Linked DNA regions of Bradyrhizobium diazoefficiens. The protein of the gene in region 2 binds, or shares a complex with, the protein of the main gene of each other region. Links are inferred from orthologs where the notes say so. Each region holds a gene or a part of one and is shown on either strand. Other genes may lie near its edges.

Region 1 (3,200 bases), 5.2 Mb from region 2 along the record:
TACTTCCTGAAGGCGTTCAACGGGCACGGCGAGGACGCCGCTCAAAGCACGGACTTCGAGATCAGCTAAGCCGTTGGATTTTCACCATTTCGGGACTATGTGCGCTCGCGCCAAATTGACAATTGTCAATTGCCGCATCGTCCGGCCGTGGTGTAAAGCCACCTACAGGCGCGGCTCGCGCGCTGCCGGAAGCTTGCCAGATGACGCTATGGTTCGTGTTCGCGCTGATGACGGTCGCGGCGATATTCGCCGTGCTCTGGCCGCTCGGCCGTGGCGCGCGTCCTGACAATCAAGGCAGCGAGGTCGCGGTCTACAAGGATCAGCTGGCCGAGATCGAGCGTGATCTCGCGGCAGGACTGATCGCGCTACCTGAAGCCGAGGCGGCGCGTGTCGAGATCAGCCGCAGGCTGCTCGCCGCCGCCGGCAGCGAGTCTGCGCTCGTGCCGACATCCAGTGTGGGATGGCGCCGCGCGGCCGCCGTGCTGGCGCTGGTCGGCCTGCCTCTGATGGCGGCCGCGATCTACGTTCCGCTCGGCTCGCCCGCGCTTCGCGACTTCCCGCTGGCGCAGCGGGAGCGAGGAACCGGGTCCGGCATGGCGCAGTCGCTCGAGAACCTCGTCGTGCAGGTCCAGCAACATCTGGAGAAAAATCCGGCCGACGGCCGCGGCTGGAACGTGCTTGCACCGGTGCTGGAGCGGCTTGGCCGCTTCGACGAGGCCGTGCGCGCTTATCGCAATTCGATCACCTATAACGGCGAGAGCGCGGAGCGCCGCTCCGATCTCGGCGAAGCGATTGCGGCCGCTGCCAGCGGCGTGGTGACGGCGGAAGCCAAGACCGAGTTCGAGCGCGCGCATGCGCTCAACGCCGACGATCCCAAGGCGAACTACTTCCTCGGGCTCGCTGCCGAGCAGGACGGTCGCAAGGATGACGCGGCCAATATCTGGCGCGCGTTGCTGGCGAAAGCACCGGCGGATGCGCCGTGGCGGCCTCTGGTGCAGACCTCGCTCGCGCGGGTCGGCGGTGGCGGCGTGACGATGCCGGCGCTGTCCGACGAGACGATTGCAGCATCCAAGGAGATGAACGACGGCGATCGCAACGCGATGATCCGCAGCATGGTCGAACGTCTCGCCACGCGCCTCAAGCAGAACGGCGACGATGTCGAGGGGTGGCTGCGCCTGGTGCGCGCCTATCTGGTGATGGGCGATCGCGGCAAGGCGCTGGGCGCCTCGGCCGACGCCCGCCAGGCGGTCGCCAAGGATTCCGAGCGGTTGCGCCAGCTCAACGAAGGCCTCAAGACTCTCGGACTCGACGGATGACTGTCGCAGCACGAGACGAGCGGAGAATGGATACGCCATGACGCGCAAGCAGCGACGTATGACCATCATCGGCGGCTCGCTTGCCGTGCTCGCGCTCGCAGCCGCGCTGGTGCTCAACGCCTTGCGCGACTCCATCGTGTTCTTCTCGACGCCGACCATGGTGGCCGAGAAGCATGTCCAGCCCGGCAAGCGTTTTCGCCTTGGCGGCCTGGTGCAGCCGGGCTCGCTCCAGCGCGGCGACAATCTCGCGGTGACGTTTGAAGTGGCCGACGGCGGTGCCAAGCTGCCAGTCGCCTACAAGGGCATCCTGCCCGATCTCTTCCGTGAAGGGCAGGGCGTCGTTGCCGAAGGCGCGCTTGATGCCAACGGCGTGTTCAAAGCCGACACCGTGCTGGCCAAGCATGACGAGACCTACATGCCCAAGGACGTTGCCGATGCCCTGAAGAAGCAGGGGCATTGGAAGGACGATTACAATGCCAAGCCGGCGGCAGCGACCGCGCAGGGCAACTCGCAGGGAGCGGTGCGGTGATCGCGGAAGCCGGACATTACGCACTGGTGCTGGCGCTCGCGCTGGCGCTGATCCAGTCCTTCGTGCCGTTGATCGGCGCACGCTTGCGCGATCCGGCGCTGATGAACGTGGCGCGCTCCACCGCGCTGGCGCAGCTCCTGTTCGTCGGCGCGTCGTTCATCGCGCTCGTGACGTTGCACGTGAACTCGGATTTCTCCGTCGCCAATGTCTACGAGAATTCCCACTCCATGAAGCCGTTGATCTACAAGATCACGGGGGTGTGGGGAAACCATGAAGGCTCGATGCTGCTGTGGGTGTCGATCCTGGCCCTGTTCGGCGGGCTGGTCGCGGCCTTCGGCAACAATCTGCCGCTGTCGCTGCGCGCGCATGTGCTTGCGGTCCAGGCCTGGATCGCCAGCGCCTTCTATCTCTTCATCCTGATCACCTCGAATCCGTTCCTGCGCATCGTCAATCCGCCGATCGAGGGGCGCGATCTCAACCCGGTGCTCCAGGACATCGGTCTCGCCGTGCATCCGCCGATGCTCTATCTCGGCTATGTCGGCTTCTCGATCTCGTTCTCCTTCGCCATCGCGGCGCTGCTGGAGGGGCGGATCGATGCGGCCTGGGCGCGCTGGGTGCGGCCGTGGACGCTGGTCGCCTGGATCTTCCTGACGCTCGGCATCGCGATGGGCTCCTACTGGGCCTATTACGAGCTCGGCTGGGGCGGCTGGTGGTTCTGGGATCCGGTCGAGAACGCCTCGCTGATGCCGTGGCTCGCCGGTACGGCGCTGCTGCACTCGGCGCTGGTGATGGAGAAGCGCAACGCGCTGAAGGTCTGGACCATCCTTCTTTCGATCCTGACCTTCTCGCTGTCGCTGCTCGGTACCTTCCTGGTGCGCTCGGGCGTCATCACCTCCGTGCACGCTTTCGCCAATGATCCGACCCGCGGCGTCTTCATCCTCTTGATCCTCTGCCTGTTCATCGGCGGCAGCCTGTCGCTGTTCGCGGGACGCGCGACCTCGTTGAAGCAGGGTGGCCTGTTCGCGCCGATCTCGCGCGAAGGCGCGCTGGTGCTGAACAATTTGCTGCTGACGGTGGCCTGCGCGGTCGTGCTGTTCGGAACGCTTTATCCGCTGGCGATGGAAGTGCTCGCCGACTTCAAGATGTCGGTGGGCCCGCCGTTCTACAATCTCACCTTCGTGCCGCTGTTCGCGCTGCTGCTGCTCGCGGTGCCGTTCGGGCCGATGCTGGCGTGGAAACGCGGCGATCTGCTCGGCGTCACTCAGCGGCTGCTTGCGGCCGGCGTGGCCGGTCTTGTGGTGATTGCCATTGTCTGGGCCTGGACGCGTGGCGGCAGCGCGCTGGCGCCGTTGGCC
Region 2 (3,389 bases):
GTACTCCTCGGTGACGTTCTTGCCGAAAGCCTTGTTGTCACCGAAGAAGTTCACGATCACGGAGTGGTCGATGACGAGATCGACCGGCACCAGCGGGTTGATCTTCTCGGCATTGCCGCCGAGCTTCTGCATCGCGTTGCGCATTGCGGCGAGGTCGACCACCGCCGGCACGCCGGTGAAATCCTGCATCAGCACGCGGGCCGGGCGGAACGCGATCTCATGCTCCAGCGACTTCTTGCGCAGCCACTTCGAGACCGCGACGATGTCTTCCTTCTTGACCGAGCGGCCGTCCTCGTTGCGGAGGAGGTTCTCGAGCAGGACTTTCATCGAATAGGGAAGTTTCGAAATTCCCTTCAGACCATTCTTCTCGGCGGTGGGCAGGCTGTAATACACATAGGTCTTGGAGCCGACCATGAGGGTCTTTTTGCATTTGAAGCTGTCGAGCGAGGTCATGTAGGAAATCCCAATTGTTAGTTATACCCGGCAAGGGGTATTTTAACACCGTCAGCGTAGCAGGCTGGGTCGCTTGCAGGGGCAGGTTGAGTTGCTGCATCAAGTAGTTCCGGGCTTATAGAAGCTTTCTAACCGCGCCGCCACCGCCACAATCGAACCCAGCAAGTCGCGAGCCAAAAATTCTGATGCGCTACCCCAAGATTTCCTGAGGCCCGGCTTTGAACGGGTTGATAGCAAGCCAGATGCAGCTGTCCGGACGCGGGGTGATTTGCGTGCGGGGCGGCCGCGAGGTGTTTTCCGGGCTCGATTTCGAGGCGGTCTCCGGCGAAGCCGTGGCGGTCGTCGGCCGCAACGGCTCGGGCAAAACCTCACTGCTGCGGCTGATCGCCGGCCTGCTCATTCCGGCTGGCGGCACAATCGTACTGGACGGGGGCGACGCCGACATGACGCTGCCCGAGCAATGCCACTATCTCGGCCATCGCGATGCCCTGAAGCCAGCACTGAGCGTGGCGGAAAACCTGGCATTCTGGGCTGATTTTCTGGGCGGCGAGCGCGGCGACGCCGCTGAAAGCCTTGCCACCGTCGGCCTCGACCACGCCACCCATCTGCCCGCGGCCTTCCTGTCGGCCGGTCAGCGCCGCCGACTATCGCTGGCCCGGCTGCTGATGGTCCGTCGCCCGGTCTGGCTGCTGGACGAGCCGACCAATGCGCTGGATGTCGCCGGCCAGGACATGTTCGGCAGCCTGATGCGCGACCATCTGGCACGCGGCGGCCTGATCATCGCGGCGACCCATGCGCCGCTCGGCATCGAATCGCGCGAGCTGCAGATCGGGGGGACGACATGAAGCGGCCCGACCCTCAGCTTTTGTCGCGGGGAGCCCCATGACCGCCCTGTCCGCCCTCATTCGCCGGGACATCCGGATCGCGCTCCGCGTTGGCGGCGGGGCCTTGATTGGCGTGCTGTTTTTCCTGACCGTCGTTGTCCTGATGCCGTTCGCGGTGGGGCCGGACCTGGCGCTGCTATCGCGGCTCGGGCCCGCCATCCTCTGGCTCGGCGCCCTGCTGGCGAGCCTGCTGACGCTGGACCGGCTGTTCATGGCCGACCATGAGGACGGCTCGCTCGATTTAATCACGATGAGCCGGACCCCGCTGGAACTGGCCTGCGCCGCCAAGGCGCTGGCGCATTGGCTGGCCGCGGGCCTGCCGCTGATTGTCGCAACCCCGGTGCTGGGCCTGCTGCTCAACCTCGACATGGTCGCGACCAGTGCGGTGGCGCTGACGCTGCTGGCGGGCACGCCTGCGCTGACCTTTACAGGCATGATCGGCGCGGCGCTGGCGGTGACGCTGCATCGGGGCGGGCTGCTGATGGCCGTGCTGGTGCTGCCGCTGTCGATCCCGGTGCTGATCTTCGGGGTTGCGGCCTCGCAGGCCGCGATCACCGGGCCGTTGTCATTCGGCGCGCCGTTCTCGATCCTTTGCGCACTGTCGCTGGTCAGCCTCGTGATCGGCCCGTTTGCGGCAGCCGCGAGCCTGAAACATGGACTGGATTGACCTTGACCCCGATCAACTTTCGCTGCGTGCTTTCATGCTGATTGCATGAGCGCTGCCCTGTGATTATCACGATACCATGTCGCTGATCGACCTCGCCAATCCCACAAGGTTCCTCGCGCTCTCGGCGCGGGTGCTGCCGTGGCTCGCGGCCGCGACCGTCATCCTGCTCACGATCGGCCTTTATCAATCGGCCACCGCGCCCGACGATTATCAGCAGGGCGCGACCGTGAAGATCATGTTCATCCACGTGCCGAATGCGTGGCTGTCGATGTTCGTGTGGGGCGTGATGAGTGTCGCCTCGCTCGGCACGCTGGTGTGGCGGCATCCGCTCGCCGACGTCGCCGCCAAAGCCGCCGCACCGATCGGTGCCAGCTTCACCTTCCTGGCGTTGCTCACGGGCTCGCTGTGGGGGCGTCCGATGTGGGGCACCTATTGGGAATGGGACGCGCGGCTGACGTCGGTGCTGATCCTGTTCCTGATGTATCTCGGCCTGATGGCGCTGTGGCGCGCGGTGGAAGATCCCTCGCGCGCGGCACGCGCCGCGGCCGTGCTGACGCTGGTCGGCGCAATCAATCTTCCCATCATCAAGTTCTCGGTCGACTGGTGGAACACGCTGCACCAGCCAGCCTCGGTGATGCGCATAGGCGGCTCGACGCTCGACAAATCGTTCCTGATTCCGCTGCTGGTGATGGCCATCGCATTCACGCTGCTGTTCGTCACGCTGCACTTGGCTGCGATGCGCAACGAGATTTTGCGCCGGCGCGTGCGCGCGCTGCAGATGATGCAGGCGAGCCGCGTCGCGTTTTCAAGCGAAGTGAGCACCGGTTCGCGTCAAGAAAACGCGTCAAAAGGGGCAGCATGACAATGTCACTCGGTCCCTATGCATCCTTCATCGTGACGTCCTATGCGGCGGCGGCTGTCGTGGTCGCGATCCTGATCGGCTGGGTCGTGCTCGACTATCGCAACCAGACGCAGCGTCTGCGCGAGCTCGACCGCGGTGGCGTCACGCGCCGCTCGGGCCGCAGTGCTTTGGACACACCATGAGCGGGCAATCGACCTCGGCACCGCCGCAGCGCCGCACCTTCCTGATGGTGCTGCCGCTGCTCGCCTTCGCCGCGCTTGCCGTGCTGTTCTGGCTTCGGCTCGGCAGCGGCGACCCTTCGCGAATTCCCTCCGCGCTGATCGGCCGGCCCGCGCCCCAGACCACGCTGCCGCCGCTCGAGGGATTGCAGGCCGACAATGCTCAGGTGCCAGGCTTCGATCCGTCCGCCTTCAAGGGCAAGGTCAGCCTCGTCAATGTCTGGGCCTCCTGGTGCGTGCCCTGTCACGACGAGGCGCCGTTGCTGACGGAGCTTGCCAAGGACAAGCGCTTCCAGCTCGTCGGC

The links. Proteins that work in one complex are often made in the same cells at the same time.
Region 1: the proteins of ccmB (region 2) and ccmE are in contact, whole or in part, in a solved structure (PDB 8CE8), measured with the Escherichia coli proteins. The link is inferred for Bradyrhizobium diazoefficiens from one-to-one orthologs.

Annotation. Positions count from the first base shown.
Region 1 is NZ_CP067102.1:5,736,966-5,740,165, reverse strand. Bases 381-3,099 are described here. They hold ccmE (cytochrome c maturation protein CcmE), read left to right. Parts: upstream 381-1,353; coding sequence 1,354-1,845; downstream 1,846-3,099. Other genes in these bases: JJC00_RS26750 (heme lyase CcmF/NrfE family subunit), read left to right, coding at 1,842-3,099; ccmI (c-type cytochrome biogenesis protein CcmI), read left to right, coding at 381-1,316. In the rest of the region: JJC00_RS26765 (hypothetical protein), read left to right, coding at 1-69; more of ccmI, read left to right, coding at 201-380; more of JJC00_RS26750, read left to right, coding at 3,100-3,200. UniProt on the Escherichia coli protein: Heme chaperone required for the biogenesis of c-type cytochromes. Transiently binds heme delivered by CcmC and transfers the heme to apo-cytochromes in a process facilitated by CcmF and CcmH.
Region 2 is NZ_CP067102.1:525,066-528,454, reverse strand. What follows is about bases 262-3,169. They hold ccmB (heme exporter protein CcmB), read left to right. Parts: upstream 262-1,335; coding sequence 1,336-2,004; downstream 2,005-3,169. Other genes in these bases: JJC00_RS02450 (DsbE family thiol:disulfide interchange protein), read left to right, coding at 3,045-3,169; ccmD (heme exporter protein CcmD), read left to right, coding at 2,863-3,048; JJC00_RS02460 (heme ABC transporter permease), read left to right, coding at 2,081-2,866; ccmA (heme ABC exporter ATP-binding protein CcmA), read left to right, coding at 696-1,298; acnA (aconitate hydratase AcnA), read right to left, coding at 262-453. Also shown: more of acnA, read right to left, coding at 1-261; more of JJC00_RS02450, read left to right, coding at 3,170-3,389. UniProt on the Escherichia coli protein: Required for the export of heme to the periplasm for the biogenesis of c-type cytochromes.